Regions from separate parts of the Lysinibacillus sp. FSL R5-0849 genome, predicted to be linked through region 1. Evidence: riboswitches for the same ligand, from Rfam matches in the RefSeq annotation. Region 1 holds a riboswitch; each other region holds the start of a gene.
What was found. A riboswitch is a leader RNA that binds a small molecule or an ion and turns the genes downstream of it on or off. The one in region 1 is predicted to bind thiamine pyrophosphate.

Region 1 (4,219 bases):
TTTGGGCAGTTATTTTACTGACATTAGGTGGAGCCATTGCGCTACATATCCGCTTTCATCACTTTGATATCATGTATCCAAGTGTTTTTATATGGGCTTATATAGGAATCGCTTTACATAATGGTTTTGATGAGCTACTCGTAACAACAGCTGCATTATTTTTATGTGGTGTACTCTTAGTTGGTATTTTATTCATTAAAAAAAATCCTGCCTACCAAAAATAATTTGGTGTGCAGGATTTTTTTGTAATCCTATTCTTCGTCTAATGAAGTAAGGATAATTGGTTTATCTTTTGTAACAATTACTGAATGTTCAATTTGAGCAACAAGAGACTTATCAGGTGTAATGAATGTCCAACCATCACCAGCTTCTACAATATGCTCTGCTTTTGCTGAGATAAATGGCTCAACTGCAAGAACCATGCCTTCTTTCATAATCGTAGAATCCCATGCATCGTAATAATTTAAAATGTGATCTGGTTCATCATGTAAAGAACGACCTAAACCATGGCCTGTTAAATTCATAATAACTGTTAAGCCATTAGCATTCGCTTCGCGCTCTACAGCTTTACCGATTTGATTTAATTTAGAGCCCGCCTTTACCTTTGTCATAGCACGATCAAAAGCATCTTTGGCAACACGACATAGTTTTTCTTTGTCTTCATAGCCTTCACCAACTACAAATGAAATGCCCGTGTCGGCAAAGTAGCCATCTAAAGAGCCTGAAACATCGATATTGACGATATCTCCCTCCTGAATAACACGTTTACCTGGGATACCATGCGCTACTTCCTCGTTGACACTTATACAAGTATATCCTGGGAAGTCATATTCTCCTTTTGGTCCTGAAATGGCACCTGCCTCAGCAAACATTCGACCAGCAATTTCATCTAGTTCAAGTGTTGTGACACCTGGTTTTGTAGCAGCCTTCATCGCTTCACGAATCTCTGCACAAATGCGTCCAATTTTTTTAAAAGCTTCAATTTCTTCTTGCGTTTTTACAATCATGTATAACGTCCCTTTCATCTAATATCTACTCTTTAATATAACATAACTTTTTACGCGTATAACGCTAAACGCTTTAAATATTGTATGCCTGCCTTCTTGGCAAAGTGCTAAGAGCTCTATTCTCTTACGACTACATAAAAAACCCTTCACCAATATGAAGGGGTTGGCATTATGCTTTACGTTGCATTAGTTGTGGAGCCGCTGTGAATAATAACGCTCCCACAATAGCTGTTAATACTGTTGCGGGCAGCATATAGGTACCATTATAAATAATCGAGTAGATCCACGCATTTTGATCGCCGGCATACTCTGCAAAAAATACCGCGCCAGCAGTAGTGTGCGCTGCATATCTCAAGAAGCCTGCAAATACAGTACCTACAATAATATAAAGCGCCATTTTTGTTTTGTTTAGTTGATTTGCTGCTTCCAGTAAAGGTCTGCGTACAATGGCCGCTAACCCTACAACTGTGAAAGCAACACCGTAATCTAATAAACCTTGAAGCCAGTGTACAATATAAGCTCCAAACATGGTTTGCATAACACCTACAAGCAAGCCTGTTGTTAGGCCAGCTACTAGACCCCAGCGAAATGCAATTAACATAATTGGTACCATAACAAGACTAACAGAGCCACCTTGTGCCCATACTTTAAAGGAGACCTGATCGAGCACGAGGCCAATCGCTGCAAATATTGCAATCTCCACTAGCATTAATAGTCTTTTTTTGTCCATACATATTCTCTCCTTTGTTCCGATGTAGGATACAAGAGCAGGAATAGAAATGCGCTGATTTGATTCGCTCTGACACCTTTTTATTCTTAAGAATGAAAAAACGATGTCAGGACAGAGCCTCACATCGTACAAGTGTCGGTTTCTATCCACATCCCTACGCAAGTGTTAGCTTACAGGTTCAAAGAGTCAAGGCATTACGTGCCCAGTCTCAGCTGACATCATCAGCTCCCCTTGTGGTCGTTACATCTGAATTTAATTTGAACACTTTCATTGTACGCAAAGCACGGAATGATTACAACCTCTTCCATACTTAATTTTTGAAACTTTACTGTTTTCCATGCGTAAATATTAAAAAAGGAGGTACAACTATGGAGAACCAAAAAATATTATCTGCTTTTAGTTATCTCAGTATTTTCTTTGCTCCTTTCATCGTACCATTAATTGTTTACTTCGTTACGAAAGATGCTGACATCAAAAGACATTCTATTCGCGCATTAGTGTCCCATCTAATTCCTTTCGTATTTGGGATCTTATTTTTCATTGTCTTTGTCTTTTCTACATTTAGTTTAGACCCCACTTCAAGTAATAGTACAGTCATGATCATTTGGTTCATTTCGTTCGCCATTTACGGAATTGTCTCGCTCGGAATTGTTATATGGAATATTATTCAAGCCGTTCGAGTTATCCGCTAATGTTTCATTTTTAAAATAAACAGGTAGAAGTAATTAAAAAGGAGCTGTGTTTTTGATGAAAGTATCAAAAGTAGTGAAAACCGCTGTTAAATTAGCGCCTATTGTTATACCAATCGTAAAAAAAGGGCTGGCAGCAAAAAAAGGGACAACTTCTACAGTCAGTTCTCGAAAAAAATAAAAGGAGGGCGTATTTCCTTAAACCGGAAATACACCTTCCTTTATTTTATTTCAAAATGTGTTTGACTATGTCCATTCAATGTTTTTTCGACATGTAAAACGGCTGGCATCGCTGATTTTAATTCAGGCACATGAGAGATGACACCAATCATTCGTCCAGAATCTTGTAAATCGATTAATGTGTCTATTGCTTTATTTAATGATTCTTCATCGAGCGAGCCAAAGCCCTCATCAATAAACATGGTTTCAATATGAATATTGCCTTGGAAGCTTTGAATAACATCTGCCATTCCTAGAGCAAGGCTTAATGATGCATTGAACTTTTCACCACCAGATAACGTTTTAACATCTCGTAATTGATCTGTGTAAGCATCATATACATCAAGCCCAAGTCCACTTTGCTTGGCATGCTTTTCAAGCCTGTCTGAACGTCTAAGTTCAAATTGACCGTTAGATAAATGATAAAGACGAATATTGGCTGCCTCTGTAATTTGATCTAAATAATTAATTTGAATATATCGTTCAAAGGACAGTTTTTTCGAATTTTGCCCATTTAATAAGCCATACAGCTCCTTCACTCGACCTGCCTCACTCTCAAGTAAACGAAGCTCTCTCTCTGTTTCTTCTACTTTGTTGATGAAGCTTAGACATGATTTCGCAAATCCATCTATTTGTTGAAGTTGTTTAAAGGCATCCTCATAGGCGATTCTGAGATTTTCCACAGTTGCCTCCATCAGGGCTAAATCTTGCTCCTCTTTCCCTTGTAGATGTTTTTCTCCTTCTGAAATTTGAATTTGTAACGTATGAACATGTAACCTGTAGTCATTGCATGCCTTTCGAAGTTCCTCTAATTGAGTGGCACTTCTTTTCGCAGTTGCATAGTCTTCATAGTACACAAAGCCTGCTTCCTGCATGCTTATTGAAAACTGCTCACGCTTGTCATTCATTTTGAGCTTTAATTCTTCAAAATTCTGTTTGGCGATTTCCACAGCTAGTTTAGCATTACTGGCAGCTTCCTTCGCGGCATGTAAATCATGCTGGCTTTCCTGCCATAATTTTTGTAAATCCATTTTCTGTTTACTAACATCGGTAAGTGTTTGTTTTAATTGCTTTAAGGTTGGCATAGTTGTTGGCATTTGCTTATGCTGTTCTTCTACAATTGCCTGCAGTCTTGTCCAGCCCTTCATCTGCTCAGTTAAATATTCCTCAAGTTTGACTTGTTTATGTTGCAAATGCTCTATTGCTAAACGCTGTTCCTTCTGGTTAATCCTTGTTTGAGCTAACTGTTGATTGATAATCTTTAAGCTAGTAATCTCTTGTTCCATTTTTTCTAAGGAAGCTATTATTTGTGCTTGATCCTGTTGCTTCATCGCGTATGCTTCTATTTGTGTCAGTGCCTCTTGCTGAAGCTGTTGTGCGGATGTTAAAAATGCCTCTTTTTCCAAATACAAACGCTCGTCTGAAGAAGCTTTTCTCCTTAACGTTTCCACCTGAGCAAGCTCAACAATTTCCAATTGCTCATTATGTGTTTGTTGATGAGTCGTACTCCCACAAACCGGACAAGGTTGCCCTTCTTTAAGCTGCTGAGCTAAAATGCTTGCTTGGCTTGTCAG
Region 2 (4,219 bases), 1.5 Mb from region 1:
CCTGGGACGATTTATGGGATCCTTCATTAAAAAGAAAAGTATTTTTAGTAGACGGTGCCCGCGAAGTGATTGGGATGGGTTTAAATAGTCTTGGACACTCCTTGAATTCATTGGATAACGATGAATTGCGTGAAGCAACTGACAAGCTGATTACACTTGCGCCAAACGTAAAAGCGATCATTGGGGATGAAATTACACCATTAATGATCAATAATGAAGCATCAGTGGCCCTCACTTGGTCTGGTCAGGCAGCGGACATGATGTCTGAAAATGAAGAGTTGGACTTTGCTGTTCCTGAAGAGGGCTCCAATTTATGGTTCGATAATATGGTTATACCAAAAACCTCAAAAAATATTGATGGTGCACATGCCTTTATCAATTTTATGCTAAGTGCTGAATCTGGTGCTCAAAATGCCGATTATGTTGGCTATTCGACGCCTAATATCGCTGCGATGGACTTAATGGACCCTGAAGTAGTTGCTGATGAACGCTATTACCCTTCTGAAGAGCAACGTGATACATTAGAGGTCTATAAAAACTTAGGCCCAGATTACTTAGGTAAATATAATGAGCTGTTTTTAGAATTTAAAATGAGTATTCGATAATTTATAAGAGCGAATTGGTCTAGAAACCAATTCGCCCTTTTTATGTAAGCATTCAGTTGTATTACTATATTTAGAAAGCAATTCTACTAGTAGCCTGTAGTAGTTCATCTTCGCAGCCCCCTCTCCTATAATCCCTTTGGTCTATGTTTAAGCTAACAATCATTTTCACCTCTAGATCCAAGAAAAGACCATAGATACTACGTGCCAATACATATGCCCATCATAGCTTCATCTTAAACAATATTATTCACTTTTATCACGCTATTTCATTTCAACAAAATTACTTCTAGCAAAAAGTTCATACGCTCTCCTAACTATTCATGTTTATTAATCAATTAGATACTATTACATTGTGAAGTTTTCTGAGAAAAAAACTTTTCTGGAAAACCATTCTAACGATTGGATCAGTTACAGCAATCTCAACTATTAGCCAGCCATAATTCTTTATGATAGACTGTACTATATTTGATTACATAAAGGGGGTTTTTCGATGACCCAGCAGAAGTCCAATAAGGCGGCTTTGTATATATTAATGTTTAATATGTTTATCGCAATGGGGAGTATTGGAATTATTATTCCTGTAATGCCGGAATATTTAAGAATATTTGGAGCAGCAGGACAAGTTCTAGGCATGCTTATTGCAACGTTCGCCTTGGCACAATTTGTATTTTCTCCAATTGCTGGGAATCTTTCTGACCTGTATGGGCGGAAAAATTTAATTATTTTCGGTCTTATACTAACAGGACTTGCACAAATCGGTTTTGGCCTTTCTACAGATGTTTGGATGCTCTTTTTGGCACGCTTTTTAGGTGGCCTTGGCTCTGCATTTGTTGCACCTCCTATTATGGCTTTTGTAGCAGACGTGACAACTTATGAAGAACGCGGAAAAGGAATGAGTATGTTAGGAGCTGCAATGTCGTTCGGCTTTATGATTGGCCCTGGAATTGGTGGTTTCCTCGCAAAGGTTAGCTTACATTTTCCATTTTTCATGGCGGGAGCTGCCGCCATTTTAGCGTCTATTTTATCGTACTTTTTATTACCATCTACAAAGCCAAATACTGCGCAAAATAGACAAAAGCAAGATAATCTGGTGAAACAGATGGCTCGCTCTGTACATATGCCTTATTTTGTTATGTTAATTATTATGATGGTATTCTCATTTGGGATTGCTAACTTCCAAACAACCTTATCACTATTTGTGACAGAAAAATTTAATTACTCACCTGGCGATATTGCTACCATTCTAGTGGTTGGTGGAGCATTTGGGGTAATTGTACAGATGTTTATCATAACGCCACTCTTTAAACGCTTTGGTGAAATGAAAGTAGTTTTGGTCAATTTATTTATTGCCTCCATTGCTATTTTCTTAATATTATTTGTTTCAGGTTTTGCACTAATATTAGTTGTAGCAACCATCTTCTCTACGGCAACAACATTAATTCGTCCAGCTGTTAATACACTCATCTCAAAACTTGCTGAAACAGAGCAAGGGTTTGCAGCCGGCTTGAACAATGCCTATATGAGTCTTGGAAATATGATTGGACCCGCTTTAGCTGGTTTCTTATTTGACTGGAATATGAATAGTCCTTATATTTTTGGTGCCATTATCTTATTAGCCTGCTTCTTCCTTGCCCTGATTTGGACATTGAAAAAGGCACCACAGCTTATGCATCCAGATTCACACTAATCATCAAAGCTTATTGACTATTGATTGAAGTATGTTACACTTCTAAAAAATACTTACCACTAGGGGAGTCTTTTAAAGGCTGAGACGTATATGGTTATATACGGACCCTTCGAACCTGATCTAGTTCATGCTAGCGGAGGGAAGTGGCGCTTCTTGCTATTTTCAGTGTATAAGCAAGGCCGCTTCCTGTCGTTTGAAGGAAGCGGCTTTTTTCATTTTCCTAGTGGCTAAAACGAAAAGGAGCGCACCTATCATGTCTATTCGAAAATTAACAATTATGGCTTTATTAGTAGCGATTGCCGTTGCAGGCTCTACGTTCATCTCCATTCCAACTGGGATTGCTCGTGCCTACCCTGTGCAGCACGCTATTAACGTAATAGGAGCCATTATACTTGGACCCGTACCTACAGTTGTAGTTGCCTTTGTTACGGCTATCATTCGTATCCTTACAGGAACAGGCTCACTGTTAGCCATTCCTGGTAGTATTATTGGAGCATTATGCGCAGGTCTTGCCTATAAATATAGCAGTAAAATGTGGCTAGCTGGTATGGGTGAAGTGATCGGCACTGGTCTTCTCGCATCGCTTGTAGCAGTGCCCTATGCAAAGTTACTTATGGGGACATCCGTAGCGGCCTTATTTTTCATGCCTGCCTTTTTAATATCAAGTTCAATTGGAGCAATCTTAGGTATTGTAGTAGCTAGCAGTTTGCGTAAAACCGTGCTAGTAAAATATTTTAATTCCCGCTCTTTTTATTAAATAACGTTGTTGATATAACTTAGAGGATTTGTCTCCATGCATATACAAAAAGCAGTGCGAAATAATTCGCACTGCTTTCATCTAACTAAATTATTGGCGTTTTTTCATACCCTTTAATAATTGTGCCACGTTCGTGTTTTCTGCCTGTACGGGGTGATTCTCTACAATTTGCTCCTTTTTCTTCGGCTTCGTTAGGAAATTCCAGCCAAAGCGTCTTATTGTAATATCAATAAAGAATAAGAGCATACCTGCAAGGAGAAGCCATGTCGCAATGTTTTGACGATCCGCCCCTTGCTTTGTAAAGTCACGGAACACTTCTTGTGGTTCTTTTAAAATAGCACCCCCAGTTTGTTCGGTTAATTCTTCTATTAATTTATCATTAGCAGGAAGAAGTTCATACTCAGCACTATAGGGAACACTTAATCCAGCCTGATAAATCGTTTCCTTTTCATCAGCGATACGGAAGAAGATTAATCCCGGGTCAGCTTGTACTACAGCACGCACCTGAGAGGCTGATATAGTTTCAAGCTGTGTGTCTAACTCTTCACCAGCTTCATTAACCGCAACAATATCTAAAAAGGCTGCTTCATTTGTAGGATCTGTAATCATAAAGGACCCATCTGATTCTATTCTTACATCATAGGCAACATCATTATAACTTGGGAGCATTTGTGAAATAAGCGTTTGCCAAAATGTGCCCCAGTTTTGCCATCTTGCCCAGTCGCCCGACCACTTTCCTGTTGAATCAGAAGTGAATGCGAATGTTTTGCCAAGACCGTATTGCCATTGTGCTAACACCGGATCTTCTTTTTCGCTTTCAGCCACGACGGTAGCACCCTGCTTTGCGGTTGTTCCGATATAAGCATTCATTTGTGGAACGCCATTGGCAAATAGCGTATTCCATCCCCCTGCATGATAGAGTATTGGATAAAATGGGTTATCCTCAATGTACGTACGGGAAATCATAGCTGTTTCACGAGATAAAATGGAAGGAATAGTTTGCTCATCGATAACATTGTAGAAACGTCCGCTTCCCATCTCACTCAGAGCTTCCAATAAGTTAGCATCCGCATCTTGACCAATAGCCACTGTTGATAAAGTTATTCCAGTATCTTTTCCTTGTTCAATTAAATCTTCATAATTTCCTGGCTGTGATTGTCCATCCGTTAA
Region 3 (4,219 bases), 900 kb from region 1:
CAAGCGTTCACTTCTATTTGCAAATGCATATATTCATCTCCCCTATTAAGTTGTGAAACCAACATAAAAAAAAGGCTTGTGTCTAGTAAATAAACACAAGCCTCGCACTATTATTATTGATAGATTTGACTACCTGCCTTTTTAAACTCCGCTGACTTTTCCCTCATACCTTCATGGATGGCTTCTGTTGTATTTAAATCCTTTTCTTTAGCATAATTACGAATATCCTGGGAAATTCTCATGCTACAAAATTTAGGCCCGCACATTGAACAAAAATGAGCCGTTTTGGCTCCTTCTGCTGGCAATGTTTCATCATGATATTCTACTGCACGCTCTGGATCAAGAGAAAGGTTAAATTGATCGCGCCAGCGGAACTCAAAACGCGCTTTTGACAGTGCATCATCCCGTTGCTGTGCACCTGGGTGACCCTTTGCTAAATCTGCAGCATGTGCAGCAATTTTATAAGTAATAACCCCTACTCGAACATCCTCCCTATTAGGTAAACCTAAATGTTCCTTCGGTGTCACGTAGCAGAGCATAGCAGTTCCAAACCAACCAATCATCGCCGCTCCAATAGCAGATGTAATATGGTCATAACCTGGCGCAATATCTGTTGTCAATGGACCTAATGTATAGAAGGGAGCTTCCTTACAAACCTCTAATTGCTTGTCCATATTTTCTTTAATCAAATGCATTGGAACATGACCTGGCCCTTCCACCATTACTTGAACATCATGCTTCCATGCGATTTGCGTTAATTCGCCTAATGTTTCCAGCTCCGCGAATTGTGCTTCATCGTTAGCATCCGCGATTGACCCTGGGCGTAAGCCATCTCCTAATGAGAAGGCTACATCATAAGCTTTCATAATTTCGCATATTTCCTCAAAATGAGTATAGAGGAAGTTCTCTTGATGATGGTATAAGCACCACTGCGCCATAATGGACCCACCCCGAGACACAATACCCGTTACACGGTTTGCGGTAAGAGGGACATAACGTAAAAGGACACCTGCATGAATAGTGAAATAATCTACCCCTTGCTCCGCTTGTTCAATAAGCGTATCACGGTACACCTCCCACGTTAAATCCTCAGCCACACCATTCACTTTTTCTAATGCCTGATAAATTGGTACTGTCCCAACGGGTACTGCAGCATTTCGAATAATCCATTCTCTCGTTGTATGAATATGCTTGCCAGTTGATAGATCCATAATATTATCAGCGCCCCAGCGTGTAGCCCATGTCATTTTTTCGACCTCCTCTGCAATCGAGGATGATACGGCTGAATTTCCAATGTTCGCATTAATTTTCACATGGAAATTACGACCGATAATCATTGGCTCTGCCTCTGGATGATTAATATTGGAAGGCATAATAGCTCGGCCTGCTGCAATCTCTGAACGTACGAAATCTGGGTCCATATTTTCGCGTATCGCTACAAATTCCATCTCAGGTGTAATAATTCCCTTTCTAGCATAATGAAGCTGTGTGACATTTCTACCCTTCTTTGCACGTAAAGGCTTTCTCACCAATTCCGGAAAGACATTTTCATGGATACGTGGATCATCAGCACGACGAAAACCATTATCCTCAGGTTTAATCGTACGTCCTCCGTATTCCTCAACATCCCCTCGCTCTTGTATCCAAGGACTTCTTAAAGCAGGTAAGCCTTTTGTAATATCCACACGAAAGGAAGGATCTGTATATGGTCCACTCGTATCATACACTCGAATCGGGGCATTTTCTTCATCTCCAAAGCTACCAGTCGTCGGACTTAATGCAATTTCACGCATTGGTACTAATATATCTGGACGAGATCCTTCCACATAAACCTTTTTACTTCCTTCAAAGTTAGACATAATCGTAATGTTCTTTTCACTAATTGCTGACATGAGCTACTTCTCTCCCTTAAATATATTTTAGGCAAGGACCGAATCTAGCTCACCCAACAATCAAATAAAATAAATAAAGGCCGAATCCAAAATAATAATTGGATCCGGCCATGAATGTAAAGGGTCTATTGATTGCACGTAATAGGCAATAGCTTCTTAACTTTCCCACGCTGGTATGAGCCAGATCAGGTCCAAAGGGTCAAGAAACCTCTATGCGTTTCCCTCTCAGCCTGACTCATCAGACCCCCCTAGTTAATACTATTCAGTTTGATGCTAGTGTAGCAGATATTGCTAAGAGATGGAAGTTATCATTTAAATATTTTCTATTAGGTAAACAATACATCCGCAATATAAATCACAATCGTGACCGTTATACAACTCACAATGGTTGAGAATAAAACGGTTTGTGCAGCTGTTGACGACTCTACATCATACTCTAATGCTAGACTTGAACTGTTGCGGGATGTGGGAAAAGCACTTGCTATAAATAATGATTGTGCCACAACCCCATCTAAACCCAGCGCATAGATAATGACTAAAGCCACGGCTGGTCCGATAAATAATCGCGTGAAGCAGCTGACGAATACTGTTTTATTAAACATCGTTTTGATCTCCATCTGAGACAATTGGGCGCCTAGCGTGATTAATGCAACGGCAATAAAACCATCTGCTACATGGTCTATTGGTATTTTAATAAACTGCGGAATGCCAATATCAAAATAATTCATGGCCACACCGATTATTAAAGCGTGAATAATAGGCATTTTTATAAAGTCCTTAAAAATCGTCATGCCCGATTTAGTAGAGGAAATTAAATTATATAAACCATACGTATACGTTGTCATGTTTTGAAAGATAACGAGTATAACCTGGATGGCTACACCAATAGGTTGAGTGGCAAAAATCATTTGAGCTACCGGAATCCCATAGTTCCCAGAGTTAATGAGTACTACACTATTTTTAAAAACAGCCGCCTCAGTTTTGGCGAGGCCAAGCCCTTTCGCTAAAAAGTGACTAAGCAGCATTTGACTACCGATAAAAAGTACAACAAACAATCCGACTTCTCCTAGAACAGACAGCTTTATATTCGTCTCATATAAATTAATAAATACAGCGGCTGGCATAAAACAATATGTAATAAGCTGTGATAATGCTTTTAAATTAAAGCGAAATTTCTTTTGTAGAATAGCACCTAGTACAAGTAATACTAAAATAGGTGCGACAATTTGAAAGAAAATCATTCCAAGATACACCATATTGATGTCCCCCCTCCCTTTTAATAGTAGTGTCGATCATGCACTTGGTCAATGACACTTACTTTCATAATTAAAACCGTTGATTTCCACTACGGACGGGGCGCGCCTTGTTCCTATGGTTGAAAAGATTCAAAAAATCAAATCAATGAACGAGAACAATGTACACAATGTAAGAATTACCAAAACTCATTCATTTAGGGCCATGTATGATTAGGCAGCAAAGAATTATTTTTCATGAAGTAAAAATGAAAAAGGAATCGAGCATGAACTTCTCGATTCCTTTTATCAACAGTCTGAGCTACCTTTAGATTTTAGGTAGCCTTTTTCTTTACGCAAGCTTAAATAGATTAACTACCTCTTGCAGTTCATTAGAGATATCATTCATATTTTGCATAGACTCTGCCACTTTTTGCAATTCTGCTTGTTGGTCCATTGCAGAGGCACTTACTTGCTCAGCAGAGGCCGCTGTTTCCTCTGATATAGCCGATATACTTTGAATGGACATAATCGCTTGATTTTTATGCTCTAACATAGTAGACAACTGTGTCATTAGTTCACTAATAGAAGTTGCAATTGCACGTGACAAATCACTATTATCTTTAAAGGCCAATTGCGTGCTTTGTACGGACTCATTTTGAGATTGCATTAAGTCTGCATTTGATGCAATGACTGCAACTGTTTGCTGAGAATTTTCTAAAATACTTTCTACCGTGCTTTTAATAATTTCTGTTTCAGTTTTTGATTGCTCTGCCAACTTTCTTACTTCTTCCGCCACGACAGCAAAACCTTTTCCATGCTCACCAGCTCGTGCAGCCTCAATACTTGCATTTAAAGCTAATAGATTAGTTTGCTCCGTAATGCTTTGAATGGAGGCAATAATTTGATTAATATTGGCAATATTAGAAGCTAGCGATTCCATTTGCTGCTGAATACGGCTGTTCATCTCATTCGTCTCTATATTATGTTCATGTAAACTTAGAACCTCTTGCATGCCTTTTTCTGTTGTCACATTTGTCTTGTTGGATAAATCGTCCATTTCATTCGAAAGCGCAGTAATAGCGTCTATTTGAT
Region 4 (4,219 bases), 510 kb from region 1:
TTGCTGATCTTTTATAAATCAAAATTTCAAAAGCCGTCTCAAATAGCTTATTTGAGACGGCTTTTTTGTATAGTTCGCCGAATGCCAATAGAGGTACATTTTACCTTTATTTTTTTTGTATTAAAAATCTAATAACGCACATTCTATATTCACAAGGAGGTGAGAAACATGGCTTCAAACAACAACCGCAGTTCAAACCAGCTTGCAGTACCTGGTGTACAACAAGCACTTGATCAAATGAAATACGAAATTGCACAAGAATTTGGTGTTCAATTAGGGGCTGACGCTTCAGCTCGTGCTAACGGTTCCGTTGGTGGTGAAATCACTAAACGTCTTGTACAAATGGCAGAATCTCAATTAAAAGGTATGCCAAACAACAACAACTAATAAATGCTAACTAAGCATTTATAAACTCAAAACCAGTGACCGTAAAAGGCACTGGTTTTAGTTTGTTTATCAATCATTTTTTTATGCGAGATAAAGACTTAAACATGGATACTGTTTGTTCAATATCCTTACTGTCACAGATAGCAGAAATAACAGCAACTCCGTCAGCACCAGCTTGCAAAACAACATTAGCGTTTGTCCAATTTATTCCACCTATGGCTACAATGGGAAAGTTAGGCTGCAATTTGGAAGCTTGCTGTAAAAAAATTGTGCCACATGGTGGTTGTGCATCACTTTTAGATGTTGTGGCAAAAATAGGTCCAATTCCTACATAGTCCGCATGATGGTCAATAGCCGTTTGTAGCTCTTCCTGTGAATGTACAGAAACGCCAAGGAGCCGGTTTGCCATTTTTTTACGTGCAATGGCAATCTGTTCATCATCTTGGCCAATATGAACACCATCTGCACCAAGTCGAACTGCTAGATCCACATCATCGTTAATGATAAACGGCACACGGTAATGTTGACATCGTTTTTGGCATTGGCGGGCAAATTGCTCATAAGCTAATCCTGTTAATGCATTAGGACCCTTTTCACGTAATTGAAACATAGTAATGCCAGCCCGCAGCCCTTGTTCGAGTACAGCTAAAGGTTCCTGTTGGGAAACATTGCTTGTACCCATAATAAAATAAAGCTGTAAATCTTCACGTTTCAAGTAATTTCACCTCGCAGGCACCTTTATGCAACTGATAAGCAAAATGATTTGTGGGCCCATGACCATTACCAATGTCTAAATCGTGCATAATGGCTAATTGTATAAATTTTTTAGCTTCGATAATAGCTTTTTCAATGGACAAACCTTGACCAAGGAAAGCCGTGATAGCTGCTGAAAATGTACAACCTGTACCATGTGTGTTTTCCGTCGAAATACGAGGAGACTGCATGGAAAATGATTTGTCATTTTTTATAAATACATAATCAATTGCATATAACGAATTGGGTAGATGCCCACCTTTAATGATGACACATTGAACACCTAGTTGGAAAAAGCATTGAGCAATTTCCTCCATATCCGAGAAATGATTTATTTTTCTTCCCGTAAGTGCCTCTGCTTCTGGTATATTTGGTGTCACAATTGTAGCAAGAGGAAGTAAAGACATGCGCATGGCCTCGATAGCCTCTTGCTGCAGTAAGCTTTCTCCACCTTTTGCAATCATAACGGGATCAACAATTAGTGGGATTTTTAAATCGTCAATAATGTGTGCAATACCTTGAATAATTTCCGAGGAATAAAGCATCCCTGTTTTAATCGCAGCAATCGAAAAATCTTCAAGTAATGCATGAAATTGTTTTTCAACAAAGTCAACGTCAATTGGGAAAACCCCTGTTACACCAATTGTGTTTTGAGCAGTTAATGCTGTAATAACGGAGGTGCCAAAAACCCCTAATTCCTGAAATGTTTTTAAATCAGCCTGAATGCCAGCGCCACCGCCACTATCCGAGCCTGCAATTGTCGTTACAATATGCATGATGCCTCACCCTCCTTTGAAAGACGATGTAAGGCATTAAGCAAAGCAATTTGAATATCCCCGATATCCTCTGTAAATGCGGATGCTAACTCAGCTGCTTTTTTATAGTATGTCAGTGTTTCCGCTAATTGGCTATACGGATCATCTCCTGAAGAGAAGGCTGCTCCACATATAGCGCTAAGTAAACAGCCTGTACCCGTTACTTCAGTCATTTGTGAATTTCCACCTGTAATCCATTGGCTCTGCACACCGTCTGTCATAAAATCATGTTTGCCTGTAACAATGACTATACAGTTGTAGCGTTGAGCCAATAGTGTAGCCTCAGTCTCTATGGCAATAAATCCCTCACCACTATCAACACCTTTTTGTTGCCATTCTACATTGGCTAATGCCGCAAGCTCACCCTTGTTACAGCGTATGACTGCAAATTGTATAGCTGAAAGTAATAGGTGTACGGTTTCCTTGCGATAAACTGTGGCACCTGCGCCAACCGGATCTAATATAACAGGAATGGCAAGGGTATTTGCTTTTTTTCCTGCTAACAGCATTGATTCTTTTGTTCGGTCATTTAGTGTACCAATATTGATTAAAAGAGCGTCTGCAATGGCGACCATTTCCTCCACCTCATGGCTATCATCAGCCATGACAGGAGAGGCACCTAATGCCAATAGACCATTGGCTTGGAAATTAGCCACGACATAATTAGTTATACAGTGAATAAGCGGTTGTTGTTGACGAATTGTTTGAAAAATCATTTTAGTCCTCCTTTATTGGTGGACGTAAGCATGCAAAAAAGGCCCTTTTTACGTAAAAATGCACGAAAAAGAGCCTTTCATCTGAAAAAACGATGTTCATTGCTCCCTACGTCAGTATTAACTAACAGGTTCAAAGGGTCAGGTTTTACCTTCTCAACTCTTTATGAGTCCCCCTGCAATCTTGCTTATAGTTGACCAAAATGTACCATACTTTTCATATGTATTCAATAGCAAGTTTTCCTATCGACAAAACGTGACTGATGCCATATAGCTAAGCATGATAGTTGTCATGACTTTACTTAAATCAAGTGTAAACCATTGAAAATACTAGAAAAGGAGTATAATGTGTCTTAACAAAAGGGGGCATTTGCCATGAATAGACAAGAATTAGTAGCACCAGAATGGTATAACATAACAGATGAATTTGAAAAATATGCAAAGGATTCAACTAAAAATGCATTGATTATTTATCATGAGCATTCTGATGTACAATTTATCACCTACGCACATTTACTTGAAAGAGCGAATCAGGCGGCACATGTCTTTACAAAAAGTGGATTAACTAAAGGTGATGTCATTTTAGTGATGGTACCACGCTCAGTAGAAGCATACATTGTCTATATTGCTGCATTAAAAGCGGGTTTAATAATCATTCCAAGCTCTGAAATGCTAAGAACAAAAGATATTGAGTATCGTATTCATCATGCTGATGCTAAAGCTGTTGTAGCCTTTGAGCCTTATATTGAGCAATTTGATCAAGTAGGGAATTTACAAAATATACAGCAATTTGTTATCGGTAATGCACATGAACCATGGCAGCCGTTAGTAGACAAAATGCGAAAGCAACCAACAACTTACATAAGTTCTACACCAACAAAAAGTACAGACCATGCCTTTTTAGCTTACACAAGTGGCACAACAGGTAACCCGAAAGCTGCTGTGCATACTCATAGCTGGGGCTATGCACATTTACGGACAACAGCCCCACACTGGCTAGGAGTACAAGAAAATGATATTGTATGGGCAACTTCAGCACCAGGATGGCAAAAATGGATTTGGAGTCCGTTTCTCGCGATTTTAGGCAGCGGTGCCACTGCATTTGTTTATAAAGGAAAGTTTGATGCAGCAACATATTTAGCATTGCTTGAAAAATTTAAGATGAATGTCTTATGTTGCACACCGACAGAATATCGTTTTATGGCAGCACTTGAAAATTTACAGGAGTATGACATCAGTTCAATTCGACAAGCTGTTTCAGCAGGTGAGCCATTGAACAGTGATGTCATTAAAAAATTCTCAGACACTTTCCATCTACAAGTGCGAGATGGTTATGGTCAGACTGAGAATACACTTCTTGTAGGGACTATGGTTGGTATGGACGCAAGAGTTGGTTCGATGGGTAAACCTACGCCAGGCAATACGGTTGACATTATAGACGATTTTGGCGAGCCAGTTGCTATAGGAGAAGTAGGTGATATTGCTGTTCATCGAGAAACACCTGCACTTTTTAAAAAATATTTAAATGATCCTGAACGTACTAATTTACAA

Region 2: another riboswitch for thiamine pyrophosphate. It lies ahead of thiW (energy coupling factor transporter S component ThiW); the one in region 1 lies ahead of thiT (energy-coupled thiamine transporter ThiT).
Region 3: another riboswitch for thiamine pyrophosphate. It lies ahead of thiC (phosphomethylpyrimidine synthase ThiC); the one in region 1 lies ahead of thiT (energy-coupled thiamine transporter ThiT).
Region 4: another riboswitch for thiamine pyrophosphate. It lies ahead of thiM (hydroxyethylthiazole kinase); the one in region 1 lies ahead of thiT (energy-coupled thiamine transporter ThiT).

What each region holds. Positions count from the first base shown of each region.
Region 1 is NZ_CP152004.1:4,010,867-4,015,085, forward strand. Features, by position in the region: gene MKY80_RS19915 (hypothetical protein) at 1-224, shown strand, start outside; gene map (type I methionyl aminopeptidase) at 252-1,007, opposite strand; gene thiT (energy-coupled thiamine transporter ThiT) at 1,177-1,737, opposite strand; TPP riboswitch at 1,872-1,979, opposite strand; gene MKY80_RS19930 (DUF4870 domain-containing protein) at 2,106-2,429, shown strand; gene MKY80_RS19935 (hypothetical protein) at 2,482-2,607, shown strand; gene MKY80_RS19940 (SMC family ATPase) at 2,648-4,219, opposite strand, start outside.
Region 2 is NZ_CP152004.1:843,094-847,312, reverse strand. Features, by position in the region: gene MKY80_RS03900 (spermidine/putrescine ABC transporter substrate-binding protein) at 1-605, shown strand, start outside; gene MKY80_RS03895 (tetracycline resistance MFS efflux pump) at 1,096-2,292, shown strand; TPP riboswitch at 2,344-2,451, shown strand; gene thiW (energy coupling factor transporter S component ThiW) at 2,546-3,049, shown strand; gene MKY80_RS03885 (VWA domain-containing protein) at 3,140-4,219, opposite strand, start outside.
Region 3 is NZ_CP152004.1:237,418-241,636, reverse strand. Features, by position in the region: gene thiC (phosphomethylpyrimidine synthase ThiC) at 114-1,892, opposite strand; TPP riboswitch at 2,038-2,152, opposite strand; gene MKY80_RS01120 (AEC family transporter) at 2,219-3,148, opposite strand; gene MKY80_RS01115 (methyl-accepting chemotaxis protein) at 3,477-4,219, opposite strand, start outside.
Region 4 is NZ_CP152004.1:3,496,090-3,500,308, reverse strand. Features, by position in the region: gene thiI (tRNA uracil 4-sulfurtransferase ThiI) at 1-17, shown strand, start outside; gene MKY80_RS17200 (alpha/beta-type small acid-soluble spore protein) at 169-387, shown strand; gene thiE (thiamine phosphate synthase) at 461-1,102, opposite strand; gene thiD (bifunctional hydroxymethylpyrimidine kinase/phosphomethylpyrimidine kinase) at 1,092-1,916, opposite strand; gene thiM (hydroxyethylthiazole kinase) at 1,904-2,671, opposite strand; TPP riboswitch at 2,758-2,856, opposite strand; gene MKY80_RS17180 (acyl--CoA ligase) at 3,044-4,219, shown strand, end outside.